DNA from 3 places in the Bacillus sp. Bwzl_19 genome. Region 2 is predicted to be linked to each of the others. Evidence: riboswitches for the same ligand, from Rfam matches in the RefSeq annotation. Region 2 holds a riboswitch; each other region holds the start of a gene.
What was found. A riboswitch is a leader RNA that binds a small molecule or an ion and turns the genes downstream of it on or off. The one in region 2 is predicted to bind thiamine pyrophosphate.
Positions count from the first base shown of each region.

Region 1: it holds a riboswitch for thiamine pyrophosphate, as region 2 does, so the genes downstream of both, ACW5MY_RS07355 (ECF transporter S component) here and ACW5MY_RS08340 (acetylornithine deacetylase) in region 2, are expected to answer to the same signal.
Region 3: it holds a riboswitch for thiamine pyrophosphate, as region 2 does, so the genes downstream of both, thiC (phosphomethylpyrimidine synthase ThiC) here and ACW5MY_RS08340 (acetylornithine deacetylase) in region 2, are expected to answer to the same signal.

Region 1 is NZ_CM142729.1:1,377,097-1,383,605, reverse strand. It holds gene ACW5MY_RS07365 (transcriptional regulator SplA domain-containing protein) at 1-128, opposite strand, end outside; gene ACW5MY_RS07360 (glycosyl hydrolase family 18 protein) at 219-1,481, opposite strand; TPP riboswitch at 1,642-1,755, shown strand; gene ACW5MY_RS07355 (ECF transporter S component) at 1,937-2,536, shown strand; gene ACW5MY_RS07350 (ABC transporter ATP-binding protein) at 2,523-4,160, shown strand; gene ACW5MY_RS07345 (energy-coupling factor transporter transmembrane component T family protein) at 4,135-4,896, shown strand; gene ACW5MY_RS07340 (STAS domain-containing protein) at 4,942-5,775, opposite strand; gene ACW5MY_RS07335 (S8 family peptidase) at 5,996-6,509, shown strand, end outside.
Region 2 is NZ_CM142729.1:1,569,608-1,577,895, forward strand. It holds gene ACW5MY_RS08315 (S8 family peptidase) at 1-1,107, shown strand, start outside; gene spoIIGA (sigma-E processing peptidase SpoIIGA) at 1,322-2,251, shown strand; gene sigE (RNA polymerase sporulation sigma factor SigE) at 2,309-3,028, shown strand; gene sigG (RNA polymerase sporulation sigma factor SigG) at 3,169-3,951, shown strand; gene ACW5MY_RS08335 (ABC transporter ATP-binding protein) at 4,079-4,876, shown strand; TPP riboswitch at 4,882-4,987, shown strand; gene ACW5MY_RS08340 (acetylornithine deacetylase) at 5,060-6,340, shown strand; gene ACW5MY_RS08345 (YlmC/YmxH family sporulation protein) at 6,401-6,652, shown strand; gene pgeF (peptidoglycan editing factor PgeF) at 6,807-7,643, shown strand; gene ACW5MY_RS08355 (YggS family pyridoxal phosphate-dependent enzyme) at 7,650-8,288, shown strand, end outside.
Region 3 is NZ_CM142729.1:883,802-892,089, forward strand. It holds tRNA gene ACW5MY_RS04660 (tRNA-Leu) at 215-296, shown strand; gene ACW5MY_RS04665 (Na+/H+ antiporter NhaC family protein) at 422-1,999, shown strand; gene ACW5MY_RS04670 (Type 1 glutamine amidotransferase-like domain-containing protein) at 2,080-2,778, shown strand; TPP riboswitch at 2,828-2,938, shown strand; gene thiC (phosphomethylpyrimidine synthase ThiC) at 3,058-4,830, shown strand; gene ACW5MY_RS04680 (FAD-binding oxidoreductase) at 4,871-6,226, opposite strand; gene ACW5MY_RS04685 (FbpB family small basic protein) at 6,481-6,666, shown strand; gene ACW5MY_RS04690 (ABC transporter substrate-binding protein) at 6,663-8,288, shown strand, end outside.

The sequences.
Region 1 (6,509 bases), 190 kb from region 2:
AGATCGCTTTCATCTTCTTCTGAAAGGAAATGATATGATTCATGCAGCATGAGCGCGTATTCCCCTTCTTTTGTCGGGTGCGGTACATACTCAGCCTCGTTGATATACTGCTCTTCCCTTTTCTTCATGGGACAGACCTCCTTTTCAACTTTAGATTGTCCAAAAGAAGATCCGTTATCATAGAAAAGAAAAAATCACCAGGTGAAGCGGACATACAGCTATATTTTTCGGATCGTGAAAAAGTTCCGCAGCAGCCACGGTCCCGGTTTGAAGCCGAGCGTTAACTGCCACGCACCGATCGCCTGCAGTCCGTACTGCCGCACGAGAACCATTTTTTCACTCATGCTCCGCACATCCTCAAACCATACTTCATGCGTTCTCCCATTTTCATCAGTATACCGAAAATAAGGGGAACGATCCTGCTGGGAATAACGGATCACTGATTGATGCTTCATGGATGTTTCCATGGCGCGCTGATTGGAGATGGCGGATCCGACTGTTCCGGGGCGGTACGGAATCACCCAATCATACCCGTACAGCGGAACACCGAGAATCACTTTTCTTCTCGGTACCCTGCTGATGGCAAAATTGATGGTGTCTCTGACCTCTGTCAAAGGCGCCACGGCTCCCGGCTCACTGCCGGCGTGGTGCCAATCGTATGCCATAATAAACATATAATCGACGACAGCTCCGATTCCGCCGTAATCATATCCCCTCAGCCACGGCACTGCTTCACTTGTTTTCGCCGGAACCGATATCGTTAACGCGAGCTGGTGCTCCGAGAGCCTGGTTTTTAACTGCCGGAGAAATCCGGTAAAAAGATCCCGGTCGGCTTCTCTGACCCGTTCAAAATCAATATTTACACCGCCGTATCCCTTTCTTACAGTCAAATAGACGATATTGTTGACGAGGTTCGTTCTCGCCGTCGGGTTTTGCAGGACTTGATGAGCTAATTCCGGGCTGAATCCTCCTTCTGTCAGATTCGTGATGACGGCAAGCGGCCGCACTCTGTTTTGCCATGTGGTTTCTATCGCGGTTCTGTCGTTTAAATCATTAATGATATCTCCGTTCGGGCCAAAATGATATTCAAACAAAGAAATCGCTGATGAATAGGGCGCAAAATCATTGATTAACTCTCTGTCCGCTTCAGGTGTCCGAATGACATAAAATTGCAGGGTTCCTGCCAGATAGTTAGATATATCAGGAATCTTCACTTTCATACCCGGCCGCAGCCGGTTCGGCTGAATATCCGGGTTTTCCTGCATCAGCTGCATCTGCGACACATAGGCCTTACTTGCGATAACGGCATACGTATCATTCGGCTGAACCGTATATTCATTAAGAGGGATCAAAAGCGCCTGCCCCGGAACGATATTCGTTTCCTCAAGCCCGTTGACGCTTCTGATGCTGTCAACAGGATATCCGTACTTTCTGCTGATGGAAAATAGCGAGTCGCCAGACTGCACTGTATGAACAAACATAGATGTCCTCCGTTTCCTTTTGATCAAAAGGGCGTGATATACACTCTTCTTATCTTTATGAATGATCATCCGTTCCGATTCCAAACTCTCTTTTCGAGAAAGGCTGTTTACAAATCAGACATGATCAACTATGATGATGTCATCATAAAAAACTGTATAGGAAACGCACTAGGGGTGCTGTTATCGGCTGAGATAAAACATGCGGCAAGCGTGTTTTGATCCCTTATAACCCGATCTGGATAATACCAGCGTGGGGAAGTGCAGATTGACCGGAGCGCGGGTTCTTTTCCATGCGTTTTCGTTCTGCTGCTGCATATTCCCTCGGATATGCAGTTTTTTATTTTTCATTAAAAAACGGGGGAGGACACCGCATTATGAAACGGAATATGAACCGCCTGTAACAAAATCAACTCTTTCATACATAGGACTATCCGATAAGAAAGCAGGAGATCAGAATGAAAAATTGGAAAATGAGAGAAATTGTCGTCATGTCCGTCATCAGTGTTGTATTCGCTGTCATTTATTTATTATCAACTCATGCAAGCAATATAGCGGCAGGGTTTTTCGGCCGGATGAGCTACGAACCGATTTACGGCATTTGGTTTATCGTCTCGGTGATTGCCGCGTACATTATTCAAAAACCGGGTGCGGCGCTCGTTTCTGAAATCATCGCCGCGTTTGTGGAATGCTTACTCGGAAATCCGTCAGGACCGATGGTGATTCTGATCGGCATCGCACAGGGAATCGGGGCGGAAGCGGTCTTTTTAGCGACACGCTGGCGGATTTATACCCTGCCTGTGCTTCTTTTATCCGGTATGGGATCTTCTGTAACGAGCTTCATTTATGATTTGTTCGTTTCCGGATACTCTGTTTTGAACCCGGGTTTATTAACCGTCATGCTTCTCATCCGTTTGGTCTCAGGCGCGCTTCTTGCCGGCCTTCTCGGCAAAGCAATCAGTGATGCGCTGGCTTACACGGGAGTGCTGAACGGCATGGCGCTCGGAAAAGAATTGAAGAAGAAAAAGAAACAGGTGAACCAAGATGCAGGCATTTGAACCCCTTCTATCAGCCCGCCGTCTCACCTTTTCTTATGATGAGGATGAGAAGCCGATTTTTCAAAACGTGTCATTTCAGCTCCGCAAAGGAGAGCGGGCTTTATTGCTCGGACCGAGCGGATGCGGCAAAAGCTCGCTCGCCCTTTGTTTAAACGGCCTGTACCCGGAAGCCTGTGATGCGGTTCAAACGGGAACCGTTTCCTTAAACGGAACACCGCTTTCAAACTTGGCAGGACCCGCCGTTGCATCCATCGGCGTAGTGTTTCAAGATCCCGATCAGCAGTTTTGCATGCTGACGGTTGAAGATGAAATAGCCTTCGGTCTGGAAAATTTGCAATATACAAAAGAAGATATGGATACCATCATTGATGACGTTTTGGAAAAATTAGAAATCACTCATCTGAAAACACGAACGATCGCCTCGCTGTCAGGCGGTTCAAAACAAAAAGTGGCGCTCGCCTGTATCATTGCGATGGATCCGGAACTCATTATTTTGGACGAACCGACGGCACAGCTTGATCCATATTCCGTCCGTGAATTTGTGCGGCTGATCAAAGAACTTCAAGCCAAAAGAAACTTCGGCCTTCTCGTAATCGAGCATCAGCTTGATCATTGGGTTCCGTGGATGGACAGGACGATTGTCCTTGACGAAACCGGTCAGATAGTGATGGAAGGAGAGACGGACGCTGTCTTTGAAACAAAGCTTGAAGAGCTGACGCGGCTCGGCATTCCGATTCCGCGGGTAATCCCATTGCAGAAATACGTCAACATTCCTTTTACATTGTGCAAAGAAAGCCTGTTTCATAAACCTGTACCGGCTCTTCCCTGCCCCCGGGCCGCCGCGCTTTCGGCAGAGGATGCACTGAGTGTTCACGGGCTGTCATGCAAAAGAGGAACGGATGTCATTTTTCAGGATGTGAGCTTTTCCGTAAAAAAAGGGTCAATTACTGCGATTGCCGGCCCTAACGGAACAGGAAAGTCCACGCTCCTGTCCGCCGCGGCCAAGCTCATCCGTCCTGTGAGCGGAGACATCAAAATAGACGGCAGACCGATAGATTCCTATTCAGAAAAAGAGCTGCGGCGCCTGATGGGATATGTTTTCCAAAACCCTGAACACCAGTTTGTCACAGATTCTGTTATTAACGAGCTGCTGTTCGGCTTTGAAGACGGCAATGCCGCAAAGGAGAAAGCTCTTCAGCTGTTAACCCGGTTCGGCCTGAGACGCCATGCCTCACAGCATCCGTTTTCTTTAAGCCAAGGACAAAAACGCAGGCTCAGCGTCGCGACGATGCTTATGCACAATGTGAAAGTTTTGCTGCTTGATGAACCGACTTTCGGGCAGGACGCAAAAACGGCGCGTGAGTGTATGCTGATGCTGCGGGAGATTCAAAAGGAAGGAACGGCTGTTTTGATGGTGACACATGATATGGAGCTCGTCTCAGATTATGCGGACACGATCCTTGTGCTCTGCGGCACGAAGCTGGTATACCGCGGAACTCCCGATTCTTTGTTTACTGATCATATCGGAACCGCGGAGCGGGCGCATTTAGCTTTGCCGCTGCGGTATGAATGGATGAAACAGGACAGGAGGCGGAGAAATGAACGTGCGGCTGGAAGCTGTTAACCCGTCCATTAAGGCGGCGGCTGTTTTGTTATGCGTGGTTATGCTGTCGTTTATTTATAATCCGTACACCCCAGCTGTGTTTTATATCATCATTGCGGGAGGCGTCCTCTTGGCGGGAAGCGTGCCGCTGAAAAAATGGCTGCTGTTTACGATTCCGTTTGTCATTCTTGCCTTTGGTTCTTTATGGACCGCCGCCGTATTCGGAAACGTCCCGACAACCGGAAGCAATCTGCTGTTTAAGCTCGGGCCGATTGCCGTCAACAGTGCCAACGCGGCGCTCGGGATTTCTATCGCGTTTCGTATTTTATGTTTTTCCGCTTTGTCGATGATGTTTCTTTTCACAACCGATCCGATTCTGTTTATGCTCAGTCTGATTCAGCAGTGTAAGCTCCCGCCGAAGCTTGCCTACGGCGTTATCGCCGGGTTCCGGTTTCTCCCTCTTCTGAAAGATGAAATCCTGATCATCCGGCAGGCGCACAGAATCAGAGGCGCGGCGTCTGATTCCGGGCTGAAAGGAAAGATCTCCGCCTTCAGACGCTTCACCATTCCGCTTTTGGCAGGCGCAATCAGAAAGGCGGAACGAACAGCGATCGCGATGGAGTCTAAAGGCTTTACGGGCAGCCGAAACCGCACATTTTACAGAACGGTTACTGTGCGCCGCGCCGATTGGTTCTTTTTCCTGCTCGTGCTTCTGTTATTCGGCGCGAGCTGTCTCGTTTCACTGTTGTTTTTATAAAAACAGGCCGCCGGAGTGATTCGGCAGCCTGTTTTGTTATGTATGTTACTGATGGTAATTAAGAGCCTGAGCGAGGTTGGATTTGATCGTAATATCTGAGAAATTAATACCGAGCTGTACGGCGGTTTGGGCAATTTCCGGCCTGATTCCGGATAAAGTGGACGTAACGCCGATCAGATTCAGCGCCTCAATTAATTTAAAAATCTGGTGCGCCACCATCGTATCGACAACGACTACGCCTGACAAGTCAATTAACAGATGCTCAATCAGCCGATCCGCACATGTGCTCAGCGTATTTTCCAGAATGAATTTGGCGCGCTCCGTGTCAATATCTCCGACAAGCGGCAGAAGCGCCGTCCGTTTGCTCAGTGTAATAACCGGCGAGCTTAACTCTAAAATCATTTCTCTTTGCGCATTCAGCTGCATTTTTGAATTATGCTCGGCATGATCGACAAACTTGTATATTGTAAAATCAAATACTTGGACAATTAAATCCTCCCATCTCTTCCTTTCTCCCTCAGCAAACGCGGATTCATGTTCATCGGCAAACGCGTCATAATAACTGATATACAGCCTCCGGTTTCTCATGAATTCACGGACAACGTACTGGACGGGAGTATCCAGATGCTTCTGGTCTTTCGCAAGCTCAATCACCCACTGCTCGAACTCTTCTAAAAATTCTTTTTCCGGCATGATATACATGTTATTAATATGCCGATAAAATTCTTTATCCTGCTCCTTCAGTTCTTCTCTGATGACGGGATTTGTCAAAGAATAAATTGAATTCGGATCCGAATCTTCCATCGTTTCGATCCAATCTTCCGCAATTTGATCAACCTGTCCTGAAAAATAGTCGTATAATGCTTCACTTATCTTCATACCTCTTCTCCTTTCCCATTTTCCAATTATAGCGTTACCGGGTGATGAATCAAAATGAAAGCTGTTAAACTATCCATTTATTTGAAATTTTTTAGTGCGATAGATTGCGCCTTTTTTATGAAAATGCTTCAAATGACTCTTTCCGCGCGGCAGGCTCTGCCATAAAATAGTAGCAACACCCTTGAATCCACTCGCAAGCATAAAAAAGGAGGGCTTTTTTATGAATGGTGAAATGCGGTTGATTCCTTATGTCACGGATGAGCAAATCATGGATGTGAACGAGCTTCCTGAGGGTATTAAAGTGATTAAGGCGCCAGAATTGTGGGCAAAAGGGTTTAAAGGCAAGGATATTAAAATCGCAGTGCTTGACACAGGCTGTGACGTTAATCATCCTGATTTGAAAGACCGGATTATCGGCGGGAAAAACTTCACCGATGATGACGGAGGCAAAGAAGACGCGTTTTCCGATTACAACGGACACGGGACACATGTTTCCGGAACGATTGCCGCCAATGATTCAAACGGCGGAATTTCGGGAGTTGCGCCGGAAGCGAGCCTTTTAATCGTGAAAGTTCTCGGCGGTCAAAACGGCAGCGGAAAATACGAATGGATCATTAACGGCATCAACTACGCTGTTGAACAAAAGGCTGATATCATTTCTATGTCACTCGGCGGGCCGAGCGATGTGCCTGAACTGAAAGAAGCCGTCACAAATGCGGTAAAAAGCGGTGTAC
Region 2 (8,288 bases):
CCGGGCAGCAAAATTGCCGGCCCGTTCCAAGCTGAAGCGCTTCGAAACGGAGAATGGACGAAAGTGGATCTCAGCTCAAAAGGAATCGCAGTCGGAAAGGATTTTTATCTAGTGTTCCGCCAGACGAAACCCAATCCTTATTCACCGGCCCTGTCATCTGATGACGGCAGTCCGTATTCGAACAGAAATTGGGAATATCTCGACGGCAGCTGGTCAAAAGCCGATAAATCAGACGGAAACTTTATGATCCGGGCTCTGGTCAACTACGAAGCTATTGTGCCTGACATTACGTCACCTGATGACCGGTCGTTTACAAACAAGAAGACAATCACGGTAAAAGGAACGGCCTCTCCGGGAACCGCTGTCCGCCTTACCAATAACGGTAAAACCGCCGCTGAAACGAAAGCCGGTGCAGACGGCAATTTCCAGGCGGATGTCACACTCCGTAAAGATGCCAATCGGCTGACGGCGGCATCTGTGACAGACAGGGGATCAACAGATGAGTCACGCCCTGTCACGGTCATATTGGACCAGGATAAGCCGGATGTGACGATTGACAGTCCGGCAAACGGAGATAAAACAAATAAAGAAGCAGTGACCGTAAAAGGAAAAGCTTATGACGCCCATTTAAAAGAGGTAAAGGTGAACGGCAAAAAAGCAGAAGTGAATAACGGCTCTTATCAAGCAAGAATCCTTCTGGAAAACGGCAGCAATGAGATCAAGGTTACGGCCTCAGACGAAGCGGGTAACAAAACAACGAAAAAGACGGTAATCGATGTCAATTACAACGCTCCCGTCATTTCGGGGCTGGTTCCCGGAGCGGATAAAGAATTAAAAGCCGGAGAATCAGTGAAAATCGCCTTTTCAAGCGGGAAGAAATTAGACGCAACCTTCGTTATCCGTCTGCCTCTGACAAACGCGCGGGCGGGGAGCCAAAACGCAACGGAGCTTCCGCTGAGAGAAATTTCTCCGGGAAGATATGAGAGTTACTGGACGGCGACCTCTTCTATCAAAGCAAGCGGAGCAAAAATTGACGTTATCGTAAGAGATGACTACGGAAATGAAACGAGACAGACGGCAAAAGGAAAACTTTATATTAACGATTAAAACAGAGCGCTGCCAAGACACGGCAGCGCTTTTTTTGTTGCGGCGGTCAATAGGAATCAATCCTCCCGGCCCTCGACAAATAAAACGATTATCCCTTAAAAATTGTACTTTCCCCTCAACATTAATTGACAGACTTTCCCACAGAGCTTGCTTTATACTTATGAAACAAGAGAGAGAAACAGATATGTAAGACAAAAGAGGAAAGGGGTCAGATGTGAAAATCTATCTGGATGTCATTTGGCTGTTGAACTTTTGTTTTGATTCTCTTTTGCTTTTATTAACCGCCTTTATTTTAAAACGCCAGGTAAAAAAAAGAAGAGTGGCCGCCGGCGGTTTCATCGGGTCAACCATTGTACTTCTGATGTTTACGCCTGTTTCTCCCTTTGTGGAGCATCCGGCGGGAAAAATGGCATTTTCAGTTGTGATCGTGCTTACGGCTTTTGGCTTTAAACGGTTTCGGTACTTTTTTCAAAATTTGTTCGCCTTTTATTTCGCGACCTTTCTCGTCGGCGGGGGAATGATCGGCGTACATTCCCTGCTGCAGACAGAATCAATTGTGCAAAACGGCGTTATGGTCACGAGCCAGACCGGCTTCGGCGACCCGATCAGCTGGATGTTTGTTGTCATCGGATTTCCGGCTGTATGGTTTTTTTCAAAAAAGAGAATCGAAGACATCGAGACGAAGTCCATTCAGTACGATGAACTTGTCATGGTTCAGGCAGAATTCAGCGGACAGACAATCCGCGCGAAAGGTTTGGTGGATTCCGGAAATCAGCTGTATGATCCGCTGACGAAAACGCCGGTCATGATTCTCCACATTGACAAATTCGCTCCGATTCTCAGCGAAAAGGAAACGGACATCATCAATTCCGCCGGTCCGCTTGAAGTGATAGAGCAGCTTGATGAATCGTTCCGGCATGCGGATAAGCTGAGGCTGATTCCATACAGGGGCGTCGGCCAGGATAATCAATTTTTACTCTGTTTAAAGCCGGATTACGTCACGATTTTAACAAAAGACGAGATGATCGCATGTGAAAAATGCCTGATCGGCATCAGCACGAAACCACTATCAGCGGACGGTGAATTTGACGGAATCGTTCATCCGAAGATGCTGACCGGAAAGGCTGTGAAACATGTATCCTGACGAAAAGTCTGTTATTCATCATACTCAAAACGCGTTGTATTTAGAAGGGGGAGGAAGATGAAAAAACTTAAGCTGCGTCTGACATATTTGTGGTATAAATGGCTGATGAAACTCGGACTGAAAAGTGATGAAGTGTATTACATAGGAGGAAGTGAGGCGCTGCCGCCGCCTTTGTCTAAAGAAGAGGAGCAGGTGCTCTTATTAAAGCTGCCGAGCGGGGATCAGGCGGCGCGGGCCATCCTGATTGAAAGAAACTTACGCCTTGTCGTTTACATTGCCCGCAAATTCGAAAACACGGGCATCAATATCGAGGACTTAATCAGCATCGGCACCATCGGTTTGATCAAAGCGGTAAACACTTTTAATCCTGAGAAGAAAATAAAACTTGCGACGTATGCGTCACGATGTATTGAAAACGAAATTTTAATGTACTTGCGCCGAAATAATAAAATCCGTTCAGAGGTGTCTTTTGATGAACCGCTGAACATTGATTGGGACGGAAACGAACTGCTCCTTTCGGATGTGCTCGGTACAGATGATGATATTATTACAAAAGACATTGAAGCCAATGTGGATAAAAAACTTCTGAAAAAAGCGCTTGAGCAATTAAACGATAGAGAAAAGCAGATCATGGAACTGCGTTTCGGACTTATCGGAGAAGAAGAAAAAACCCAAAAAGATGTAGCCGACATGATGGGCATTTCACAATCTTATATCTCACGGCTCGAAAAGCGGATTATCAAAAGACTGCGAAAAGAGTTTAACAAAATGGTGTAAAATTTTTTCCATCTGACGGCCCTTACTGCTGCAAGGATTGTCGGAGGCGGATGTTTATTTCTGTAAAAAGCCGGTGCATATTTTTCCCACCCGAGGAGATACTTAACGTTGTACAGCAGCTCCTAGTGGGAGGGAAAAACGTGTCAAGAAATAAAGTCGAAATTTGCGGGGTTGATACCTCCAAATTACCGGTGCTCAAGAATGAAGAGATGAGAAAGCTGTTTAAGCAATTGCAGGATGAGGGCGATGATTCAGCGAGGGAAAAGCTTGTAAACGGCAATCTGCGCCTTGTCTTAAGCGTCATTCAGAGGTTTAACAACAGAGGAGAGTATGTTGATGACTTATTTCAGGTCGGCTGCATCGGACTAATGAAATCCATTGATAATTTTGACCTCAGCCATAATGTTAAGTTTTCAACATACGCTGTACCGATGATCATCGGAGAAATCCGCAGATATTTGCGGGATAACAATCCGATCCGCGTCTCGAGGTCGCTTCGCGATATCGCATATAAAGCGCTTCAAGTAAGAGAGCGGTTAATCAGTGAGACAAGCAGGGAGCCGACAGCAGAGGAAATCGCCAAAGTTCTTGAAGTGCCCCATGAAGAAATTGTGTTTGCCCTTGACGCCATCCAAGATCCGGTATCACTGTTTGAGCCGATTTATAATGACGGCGGCGATCCGATCTACGTGATGGACCAGATCAGTGATGAGCGCAATAAGGATACACAATGGATTGAGGAGCTGGCTCTGAAAGAAGGCATGAGACGACTGAACGAACGGGAAAAAATGATTTTGCGAAAACGCTTTTTCCAGGGGAAAACCCAAATGGAAGTCGCAGAAGAAATCGGCATATCCCAAGCTCAGGTCTCAAGGCTTGAAAAGGCAGCCATTAAACAAATGAATAAGAATATCCATCAATAACGGAAAAAGCCTTTAAACATTGTGTTAAAGGCTTTTTTCATGCGCCGGTTTACGTCTGCAAAAAAGTAATGTATTCTAATATGAAAAGTTTTAAGAAAATTTGAATAAATAAACGGGGGAAAGCGCAATGATTTTACATCTGGACAATGTATCATTAAAAAGAAACGGCAAATGGATCTTGAAAGATATCAACTGGCGCGTTGAGAAAAACGAAAATTGGGTGCTGTACGGATTAAACGGAGCCGGAAAAACCGCTTTGCTGAATATGTTATGCTCATATTACTTCCCCACTTCAGGAGAGATGCAGGTGCTCGGCCACCATTTCGGCAAAACAGAGCTCGGTGACAGACTCAGAAGGAAAATCGGCCTTGTTTCAGCAGGACTTCAGCACAAATTATATGCCGCGGATTCCGCTTTTGAAATCGCCCTGAGCGGCGCGTACGCCTCAATCGGGCTGTACGAAACCCCGAGTGAACAGGTGAGGGAAAAAGCGATCGGTCTTCTGAAGGATTTAGGCGCCATCAGTTACGCCGACAGAAGGTATGAGACGTTATCACAGGGGGAAAGGCAAAGAGCGCTGATTGCGCGGGCGCTTATGGCTGATCCGGAACTGCTGATTTTGGACGAGCCCGTGACGGGTCTGGATTTTATGGCAAGAGAGCAGCTGCTGGACACGATTACGTCTATCGCTGAAAAAGAAAATGCGCCGTCCATCCTTTATGTCACCCATCATGCTGAAGAAATTCTGCCGGTATTTGATCAGGCGCTGCTTTTAAAACAAGGCGAGGTGTTCGCATCAGGGAAAATCAGAGACATGCTTTCTGATGAGCGGCTTACAGCGTTTTTCGATATGCCTGTCAATGTCATATGGAACAACGGCCGCCCGTTTTTAACACGTGCAAAAGCGGCATCATCCGTAAAATAACATAACGTTCACCCTGGGGGTGCTGCCATGCAGCTGAGAGAGACGTTTGTCTCAACCCTTAACGGACCTGATCCGGATCATGCCGGCGGAGGGAAGCGGTGAAAAAAGCGGAGGAAGATCCGTTTTTTACCCGTTTCATTTGATGAAACGGTTTTTTTGATACAGCCAAAGGAGAGATTTTCAATGAATCAGCTTGACATGCTGCTGCACCAGGCGGAAAAACGGCGGGACGACTTAATACATATTGCTGAAAGGTTGATAGCCTTTCCGACTCCGGCCCCGCCGGCAAGAAATACGGCAGAAGCTCAGAAGTGGGTCGCCGGATTTTTAAAAGAAACCGGCTGCTCGGTCGATATGTGGGATGTGTATCCGGAAGATCCGAACGTAGTCGGCGTTTTAAAAGGGACGGATTCAAACCGGCATCAAAGCCTGATTTTAAACGGACACATTGACGTGGCCGAGGTTCAGGGTGAAGACTGGGATACTGACCCGTTTCAGCCGCTCGTAAAAGACGGCATGCTGATCGGAAGGGGCGCTGCTGATATGAAAGGGGGATTGGCGTGTGTTCTTTTTGCTCTGCAGCTGATACATGATGCGGGCATTAAGCTTGCGGGCGACCTTATTGTACAGTCTGTGATCGGAGAAGAAGTCGGTGAGGCGGGGACGCTGGAATGCTGCAAACGCGGCTATTACGCGGATTTTGCGGTTGTCGCCGATACGAGCAGCCTGCATATTCAAGGGCAGGGCGGTGTAATCACCGGCTGGATAGAATTGAAAAGCAAAAAAACATTTCATGACGGCATGAGGCGCAATCTGATTCATGCGGGCGGTGGCGCATTCGGAGCGAGCGCAATCGAAAAAATGGCGAAAATCATCACTGCCTTGGGTGAGCTGGAGCGCCACTGGGCGGTAACGAAAAGCTATCCCGGCTTTGCGCCCGGCACCAATACAATCAACCCCGCCGTCATTGAAGGGGGAAGGCACGCAGCGTTTGTCGCCGATGAATGCAGATTATGGATTACCGTCCACTTTTATCCGAACGAAACACACGAACAAGCAGCCGCTGAAATCGAAGACTATATAAATCGTGTCTCTGACAGCGATCTGTGGCTCAGGGAGAACAGGCCGGTGTTCAAATGGGGCGGCTCTTCCATGATTGAAGACAGAGGCGAGGTGTTCCCGGCGCTTGAAATCGACCCGGAGCATCCGGCAGTTTCTGTCCTGGCGGCCTCACACTCAGCCGTCAAAAAACAGGAGCCGGTCATTGATGTTTCCCAAACCGTAACTGACGGAGGGTGGCTTTATAATGCCGGGATTCCGAGTGTAATATACGGGCCCGGTGATTTAAAAAACGCCCACTCCGTAAACGAGGAAGTGTCCGTTGATGAGCTTATAGACTATACGAAAGTCATGCTGAGCTTTATCCTCACCTGGTGCAGCCGCAAAAAAGATTGCCCGATGTGACAAGGTTCAGCCCGGCCGTTCATATAATAGGAAAAAGAATGGGCGAAGGGCGTGATACGAATGATCAGCATATCTGAATTTCAAATAAAAGATGTGGTAAACGTGTCGAACGGAAAAAAACTCGGCAGCATCGGTGATATTGATATTAACGTGACAACGGGGAAAATTCAGGCGATTATTTTAGGCGGGAGCGGAAAAGTTCTCGGTTTTTTCGGAAAAGAAGAGGAAATGATCATTCCTTGGCGAAATATAGTTAAAATTGGGGAAGATGTCATCTTAGTGCGTGTAAACGAACCAAAGGGGGGAGCGTAATCCTCCCTTTACTTGTAAAATGCCGGAAATCTCAATGTTTCCGGCACATTTATTTATCCGATTTTTCAATCAGCCGCTAAACGTATGCTTGAAATTGTGTTAAAATGAGTGGGAAATTACGCTTTTTTAATGTTTGTCGAAAGGTTGGATCCTCATGAATACATATCACCCGTTTAGTTTTACCACCCCCTCGGCACTCATGATAGAAGACTGGAATCATGTGAATCAGCATAACACAAAGGTCATCGCCGGATTCACAACCAAAAACGGAGGTGTCAGCAATCCTCCGTATGAGTCATTAAATACCGGATTGCACGTCCGGGACGAAGCTCATGATGTTGTGAAAAACCGTGAAGTCATAGCGTCCTTATGCGGTACTGATCTGGATTCCTGGGTATTCGCAGATCAGACACATGAAAACCGCGTCCGACACGTGACGGCCGGGGATAAAGGAAAAGGGGCGAGAGACTATTCCTCCGCATTCCGCGGGACGGACGGGCTCTATACGAAAGATACGAATCTTTTTTTGGCCCTGTGTTTTGCAGACTGTGTGCCCTTGTATTTTTATGACCCGGTAAATTCCATTATCGGCGCTGCCCATGCCGGATGGAAGGGGACGGTCAGACAAATCGGGCGCATCATGACGGAACGCTGGGTAAACGAAGAAGGCTCACGCTTAACAGATATTCAGGCTGTCATCGGTCCGTCTATCAGTGCAGTAAGCTATACCGTCGACGACCGCGTCATTAATGAAGTCCGGGCGCTGCCTTTTTCGGCTGAATCCGCCATATGTGAAACGGAAAAAGGCCAGTATCAGCTTGATTTAAAAGAGGTAAACCGCCTTCTTCTGATACATTGCGGCATTCCGGAAGAAAACATTTCAGTCAGCGGTTTATGCACTGAACGAGAGCATGAATTATTCTTTTCACACCGCCGCGACAAAGGGAAAACGGGACGCATGATGTCCTTTATCGGAATGAAGGAGGCATAAGTTATCTTGCGTGTTGCTGATCAATTACGACATATAAACGAAAGAATAAACGAAGCATGTAACAGATCGGGCCGAAGCCCCGAAGATGTAACCGTCATCGCGGTTACAAAATACGTATCAGCCGAAAGGGCTCAAGAGGCCGTCGATGCTGGTATTACAAGTCTGGGAGAAAACCGGGATACGGAGCTTATCCGCAAGCAGGATGTCATCAAAGGCAGCCCGGAGTGGCACTTTATCGGCAGTCTTCAGACCAGAAAGGTGAAGGCGGTCGTTGACCGTGTATCTTATATTCATTCCTTAGACAGACTGTCATTGGCAAAAGAGATTGAAAAACGGGCGCCGCATGCGGTTCGCTGTTTTGTGCAGGTGAATACTTCGCGTGAGCCGTCTAAGCACGGTTTGAAAACAGAGGAGGTCATCCCCTTTATCAGAGAGCTTTCTGACTTTAGAAACATTTCTGTAGAGGGCCTGATGACGATGGCTCCCCTGACAGACGATACAGAAACGATCAGAGCCTGCTTCCGGCAATTGCGTGATCTGAGGGATCAGGTGCAGCAGCTGAATCAGACAAACGCACCGTGCCGGGAACTTTCAATGGGCATGTCAAATGATTATGAAATCGCTGTTGAAGAGGGCGCTACTTTT
Region 3 (8,288 bases), 690 kb from region 2:
TGGTCATCAAACTTCACATTATAAAACACATATGAGAGTGATTTGCATATTGCAGATCACTTTTTTTATAATAAAAACGTAAAGACTATAAATATAGGTATCTCCTTATTTCGTGTGTATACAGCATTACCATCAAAAAAACTTTACTAAAACCGTTGACACTTTATAAAATGCATGTTATATTTATATACGTCGGTTGAACACGACATTACATGCCGGTGTGGCGGAATTGGCAGACGCGCACGACTCAAAATCGTGTTCCTTCTGGAGTGCCGGTTCGACCCCGGCCACCGGTATACAAAGGCTTCTACATAATGTAGAAGCCTTTTTTGTTGTATAAAAACATGATACACCTGCGGATTGTATAAATCCGTATTTTTCAAAGATACTAACAAAAAGTTCTTTGAAAGAGGTGTTTTTTATGGAAGGTACTTGGGCTTGCCTTATCCCATTTATTCTGGTCATTCCTATTTCAATCATTACAAAGCAAGTACAGTCCGGTCTGTTTGTCGGTTTACTGGTCGGAAGTTATCTTTTACATCCGAGCTTGCTTGGCGGGATTGAGCATATGGTTCATTATTTGATCAGCAACATTGTCGTAATCAATAATATTAGAATCATTGTTTTTCTATATTCATTTGCCGGCCTTGTGGGGATTATAAAGTTAACCGGCGGGATAAAAGGGTTCGTCCATTTGATCAGTAAAAAGGTTAAAACCAAAAAAGGCGCGATGCTGCTTGCATGGCTGTCGACATTTGGCACATTCAGCGAACCGGACTTTCGCATCGTTACAATTGCGCCGATCATGAAAGCGATAAGCAAGCGTCTGGACCTGTCAAAACAGAAAATTGCGTATGCTATTGAGTTTACGGCAAACCCGGTCATTGCCTTGATTCCGGTAGCAACGGCATTTGTCGGGTACATGGTTTCCATTATCGGACAGGCCCTCAAAACGTCAGGGATAGATCAGCCGGCTTACACGGTCTATGTGAAAAGTATTCCCTTCAATTTTTTCTCCATTGTGATTATTTTAGTCGGTATTTATTACTGCTTTTTTAAGAAACAAAAAGAGGATGAAAGCTTGGAAAAAACAGAACGGAACAGACAAATTCCTTCTCGGGAACATAGTAAACATACGGAACCGATTCCGCAGAACAGCGGTGTATTGCTTTCAAAAGGCTCCGGCTCATTTAACATGGAAACAGGGACGATCCCGGATATTCACGGAGGACATACGGGGATGTTCGAAAAGAGCGGGGATGTACATGCTGACCAGCAGGAGGAGTTAGATTCGGCGCACCGTGCTTATATTAAGGAAACACCGATTCGGCCGTGGAATTTAATCATTCCAATCGGGCTGTTTTTACTGTTAACACTGTTTCTCAGCTGGTGGGACGGCCATTCAAAAGCACAAGGGTTTTTGAATGCTTTTATCAAAAGCGATATGCTTGGCGTCATGTTAACCGCTTTATTGGCAGCGGTTATTGCAGCATTTGCTCTTTTTATGTTTCAGCGTTTTCACGCAAGCGAGCTTGTGACGCATTTTATTAAGGGCGGAAACGAATTGGTAAACGTTATAATTATGTTATCGCTGATTTGGGCCGTAACAGCAGTATCTGAGGATCTGGGTTTTTCGAAATATGTTACTTCTCATTTAACGTCATGGATCCCACATATGTTTATTGCGCCATCTCTTTTCATACTTGGAGCGGTTATATCCTATTTTATCGGATCATCCTGGGGGACTTGGGGGCTTTTAATGCCGCTCGGCGTGACGCTGGCGGTTCAGTCGCATACCAGCTTATTATTAGCGATTGGGGCCGTTTTTGCCAGCGGAACATTTGGAGCGTTTGCTTCCCCTCTCAGTGATAATACGGTGACAACCTGTACGGTTTTGGGGATCGATGTTGTGAAGTATGCCCGTTCGAAGCTTGTTCCGGCGCTTATCGCTGCAGGGATCTCCGTTGTTTTATACGGTGTCTTTTCATTTTTCAGATAACAAAGAAATAATTTGAAGGCGGCATCCGGAATGGGATAACGCCTTTTTAAGTTATACTTGAGAAAAAAGAGGTGAGGACGATGAAGCAGATTATTGCATTGGGCGGCGGGGGGTTTTCCATGGAGCCGGATCATCTTGTGCTGGATCAATATATTTTGGAGCAGTCGGTGAGATCAGAGCCGAGAGTTTGTTTTTTGCCGACGGCAAGCGGAGATTCGGAGAATTATATCGCCAGGTTTTATCAGGCCTTTCATAAGCTGGAGTGTGAGCCGGATCACTTGTCGCTGTTTAAACCGCCTCGTTCTGACCTCAGATCTTTTCTCATGAAGAAGGATATTATATATGTCGGCGGCGGCAATACCCGTAATATGCTTGTCTTATGGAAAGAGTGGGGGCTTGACCTTATTCTTCGTGAGGCTTGGGAAAGCGGCATCATCTTGGCAGGTCTCAGCGCCGGGGCGATTTGCTGGTTTGAAGAAGGTGTGACGGATTCAGCGGGAGATTTGAGAGAGCTGCGGGCTTTAGGGTTTTTGCCGGGCAGCTTTTGTCCTCACTATAACGGAGAGGCGGAGCGCAGACCGGCGTATCACCGTCTGATTTCAGAAAAGAAACTCCGGGAGGGCTATGCCGCTGATGACGGCGCTGCGCTGCATTATAAAGACGGTCAGCTGTTCCAAGCTGTCTCTTCCTGGAAAACGGCAAAGGGGTATCGGGTTTTTGATACCGAAGAAGGCGTTAGGGAAACAGAGCTTAAGACCGTTTCGTTATCTGAATTTTAATAATATACTTTTTTTTGTATGCAACTTATGTTACGATGAAACCGAAATTCATAGTTACTGGGGGTGCCCGTCTGAGCGGGCTGAGAGAGAAGCGGCGGCTTCTTAACCCTTTGGACCTGATCTGGTTCGTACCAGCGTGGGGAAGTAAAGGTTTTATTATTGTTGATGAAACAATAATAGTTTCTTTCTGACTGCAAAACCGGGTTCTATAGAGAACCCGGTTTTTTGTGCTGGTGCTGAGCTTGGTTCTGTTATTCAAATGATAAAGGAGAGATTTGTATGCAAAATCAATCAGTACAGCAAGCGAACATTTCTATTATGTCGAGTTTTTCAGGCAGTAAAAAGGTTTATGTTAAGGGTTCTTCGCCTGACATACGAGTGCCGATGCGTGAAATCAGCCTCAGTGCAACAACGGGGGCGTTCGGTGAAGAGGAGAATCCGCCGGTCCGTGTTTATGATACGAGCGGACCGTATACAGACCCGGATGTACAGATTCATATTCATGAAGGCCTGAGGCCGCTCCGCACAGAGTGGATAACCGGGCGCGGCGATACAGAGGAATATGCCGGAAGGACTGTGAAGCCTGAGGATAACGGCTATAAAAAAGAAGATCATACTGCCGAATACCCCGGTTTACAGCGGAAGCCGCGGCGGGCCAAGGCAGGGAAAAACATAACACAATTACATTATGCGAGAAAGGGCATTATTACGCCGGAAATGGAGTTTATCGCAATACGCGAGCATGTTTCTCCCGAATTTGTCAGGGAAGAGGTGGCGAGCGGCCGGGCGATTATTCCTTCTAACGTCAACCATCCGGAAAGCGAGCCGATGATTATCGGCCGGAATTTTCATGTGAAAATCAATGCAAATATCGGCAACTCGGCTGTTACATCTTCTATCGAAGAAGAAGTCGAAAAAATGACGTGGGCGATTCGCTGGGGCGCCGATACGATGATGGACTTATCGACGGGAAAAGACATTCATACGACACGTGAATGGATCATCCGCAATTCCCCCGTGCCTGTGGGGACGGTGCCGATTTATCAGGCGCTTGAAAAAGTAAATGGCGCTGCCGAGGATTTAACGTGGGAAATTTATCGTGACACACTGATTGAGCAGGCGGAGCAGGGCGTGGATTATTTCACCATCCATGCCGGCGTATTGCTTCGTTACGTCCCGTTAACGGCCAAACGCACGACGGGGATCGTCTCCCGCGGCGGGGCGATTATGGCGCAATGGTGCCTTGCTCATCATCAGGAAAGCTTTCTGTACACGCATTTTGAAGAAATCTGTGAAATCATGAAGACATATGATATTGCTTTTTCTCTTGGTGACGGGCTGCGTCCCGGTTCGATTGCGGATGCCAATGATGAAGCGCAATTTGCTGAATTGGAGACTCTCGGAGAATTGACGGAAATCGCATGGACGCATGATGTGCAAGTGATGATTGAAGGACCGGGCCATGTGCCGTTGCATAAAATTAAGGAAAACATGGACAAGCAGCTGGAAATTTGTAAAGAGGCACCTTTTTACACGCTCGGGCCATTAACGACTGATATTGCTCCGGGTTATGACCACATAACTTCTGCGATCGGCGCGGCGATGATCGGCTGGTACGGGACGGCGATGCTTTGTTATGTCACGCCGAAGGAGCATTTGGGACTGCCGAATCGTGATGATGTAAGAGAGGGAGTCATTACGTATAAAATTGCGGCACATGCCGCAGACCTTGCCAAAGGGCATCCGGGTGCTCAGATCCGTGATGACGCTCTGTCTAAGGCGCGGTTTGAATTCCGGTGGCGCGATCAATTTCATTTGTCGCTTGATCCTGAAAGAGCAATGGAATATCATGATGAAACGCTGCCGGCTGAAGGCGCAAAAACGGCTCATTTCTGTTCGATGTGCGGTCCGAAGTTCTGCAGCATGAGAATTTCTCAGGATATTCGCGATTATGCGAAAGAAAACGGTCTGACTGAAGACGAGGCCGTCAATGAAGGATTGAAGAAAAAAGCAAAAGAGTTTGCAGAAAAGGGAAGCCGTTTATATCAATAAAAAGAAAAGATGAAGATGGAGTGTGTCCATCTTCATCTTTTTAGAAAAACGGTGACCGGCGAAGCGGCGGAATGCTCTGCTCAAAGCGGAATACGTTTTCCGGGTCATACTCCGTTTTGACTTGACGGAGGCGGTCAACATTTCTTCCGTAATATGTTCGCAGCCAGTTTCTGATGTCTATATCAGGCCAATTCACGTAATCCCCCATCGTTTCTCTTGAAAGAGACGTTCTCAGCCCTTCGATCCAGCGGACGTTTTGTCTTTCCTCTTCAGGAGACGTCCAGTTTGTTATATATTCCTGAGCAATGATTGCATTGCGATAGTAGAATGCCGTTTGATCCGGAGCGATCCGTGCGGCCGCCCCGCCGAGAGATTGCTGCCAGACACTGGCGTTTTTATTCGGAGCGTGCTGCAAGTAGTATTTTAAAGCGGAAATTGCGCGTGTTGACAATGGTTTTTCAATAAAGGATCCTGACCGCTTCATCTTTTGCGGCTCATTGCCTCCCGGGCTGTTAAAAAAGGCTGCCGCTCTAATAAACGGAACTGTCTTGACCATGCCGCTTGTCGGGTTTCCCGCTTTCATTAACGGAGCCAGCAGTTCTTTCAGCTCATCTTTTGTCCCGATAAATTGGCCGAGCGCTTCTATGCGGTTGACTTCCTTAGGCCAAAACTGAATTGATGAAGTAAGGCGGTTATCTGTAAAAAGAGCCCAGTTCTGCCACGTATTAAATACTCCATCGAAATCATCCCAGCCCCAAGTGACAGAAAAAACAGTCACGTACGAAATCGGCACGGCTTTAAACATCATGGATGTGACAATGCCGAAGTTGCCTCCGCCTCCGCCCTGAGACGCCCAAAATAAATCAGAGTGCTTTGCGCGGTTGACTGTGATCAATTCGGCACCCTCTTTTTCGTCTGCTATGATCATCTCGAGCTGGAGGAGACGATCGCAAGTAAGGCCGGCAGACCTTGTTAAATATCCGATTCCTCCCCCAAGCGTCAGCCCCGTGATTCCCACATTTGCGATGGTTCCCGCGGGAAGAGTCAAGCCGTACCGCCAGAGTGTCCGGTACACATCTCCCAATTCGGCACCCGCTTCAATCGAGACCAGCCGCTTATCCTTATCTACCCTTATTTTCTTCATTTCACTGAGATCAATGACAAGCCCGTTATTTAACAGGGAAAAATTCTCGTAGCTGTGTCTTCCGCCTCTGATCCGGAAAGGTACGTTATTCTCACGCGCCCATTTCAGCGCATTGACGGCATCATGTTTGTTTTGGCAAAACACAATGATGTCTGGATATCGCTGCAGGCTTAAGTTGATATTGGTTCTTGCTTCGTTATAGTCCGGATCATCCCTTCTGACGATGCGCCCGGTCAATGTTGTCTTTTCCATACTCTCACTCTCTTTCACTCGTAATCTGCTATTTTTTCTAACATATGCGGAAAAATAAGAGAGTGTATGAGGAAAACCCCCGGGAGGAAACGTTATTTAAAATTATAGTTGACAGGTAGGGATTGTATGAATTAACATAATCATTACATATTTCCAAACTATGGCTGATCGGATCACCGAAGGCCCTTATCTTGTAAACAGATAAGGGCCTTTTTTGCGTAAAAGCCATTGAATGAAAAGCGGAGGGATGAAAAGTGGCGTTACAAAAGGCAACACAAGTGCGCAAAAAGAGTAAAAAGCGAAAAAAGTACAGAAAACACACATTGAATTTCGAACTGCTTGTAGAGAAAAACAAACGGGAGATTATGAGGAATCAAGAACAGATGGAGCAGATTTATATAAAGATAGATGAAAAGCATGCGGGGGTCCGATCAAAATGAAGAGGAACACATTGAAGATAAAAACAACGGGCATCTTACTCGCGTCGTCTGTAGCCTTCATGTTATCAGGGTGCGCGTTAGGAAGTGCCGGAGAAGAAGCATCTTCTGCAATGGATAAAAAGGAAGAAACACGTATCGCCCATGTCAAAACAAAAGAATTCAAAGCTTCTCATCCTGAGGCGCTTCCCGCAAAATCGAAAGCCAGAACCGACACTTTTGTTGCGGGGATATCCGCGCCGGGCGGGGTATTTCTGCCGTACTTTTATGAAAACGGCTGGGACGGAAATGCGACAGATCCTATTTTTGAACCGTTAGTCAAACTGGATAAAACGGGGAAGCCCGCACCGGCTCTTGCGGAAAGCTGGAAGATTTCCAAAGATCAGCTTACCTACACGTTCCGTCTAAGAAAAAATCTCGTTTTCAGCGACGGTTCGCCGCTGACCGCAAAGGATGTCGCATTCACTTTAACATTGCTGCATGATCCCGCATACGCGGGCTATGAAGATATCACCACGGCTTATATTAAAGGCGGTAAGGCTTATAAAGAAGGAAAAGCAAAGACGATAGAGGGCATTCATGTCCTTGATGACAGAACCATTAAAATCACGACCGAGAAAGTCAGTGCGAAGTCGCTGCTTCTTTTGGGAGGGCAGGTGCTGTCAGAAGCCTACTACGGAAAGAATTATCAATTCGGCAAACTGGATTATTTAAAAGAGCTTTATGCCAAACCGCTCGGAGCGGGGCCTTATCAATTTACAGAATACCTTCCGGGACAGGAAATACGCTATCAGGCCAATGAACACTATTATTCCGGAAAACCGAAAACAGAAAAGCTGATTTATAAAATTATCGATCCGTCAACTTCCCTTCAGCTGTTTGAAACGGGTGACCTTGATTACGCTTCTTTTTCACCTGATGATGATACGGTTGAGCATTTAAAAAGCCTCGGTTTTGCGAATATCAGCGTATCTGTCGTGAATGATTACGGGCTTGTGTACGTCAATCATAAGCGTCCGCCTTTACAAGACAAGAAAGTGTCCCAAGCGCTTATTTACGGGCTAGACCGTCAAAAAATCGTCGATGTCCGCTTTAAACGCTACGGAGAGGTCGCAAATGTGCCGGTGTCTCCGGTTTCGTGGGCTTATGATGACAAAGGTGTCAATCCGTACACGTTTAACCCGGAAAAAGCCAAGAAGCTTCTCGATGAAGCAGGCTGGAAAACGGGAAAAGACGGCGTGCGTGAAAAAAACGGCAAAAAGCTTGAAATCAGCTATTACACCTCTAAAGCGGATGATGATTTCATCCCGATCGCGAAAGAAAATTATGCGGACATCGGAATCTCATTAAAACCGGAAGTGATGGATTTTAATACAGAGGTAGCGAAAATAAATGATAAACAGTATGATCTTGCCGCCGTCTCCACATCGCAGATTCTTGATCCGAATGACACGGTGGAAAAGCTGGCTTCCGGCCATCCCAATAATGTGACGGGATATTCCAATCCGAAAGCGGACCGGCTGATAGAGGAAGGGGCCGGCACGCTTGATATCAGCAAAAGAAAAGAGATTTATCACCAGCTGTATCGGGAGCTCGGGGAGAATCCGCCTTACATCCTGATCCAT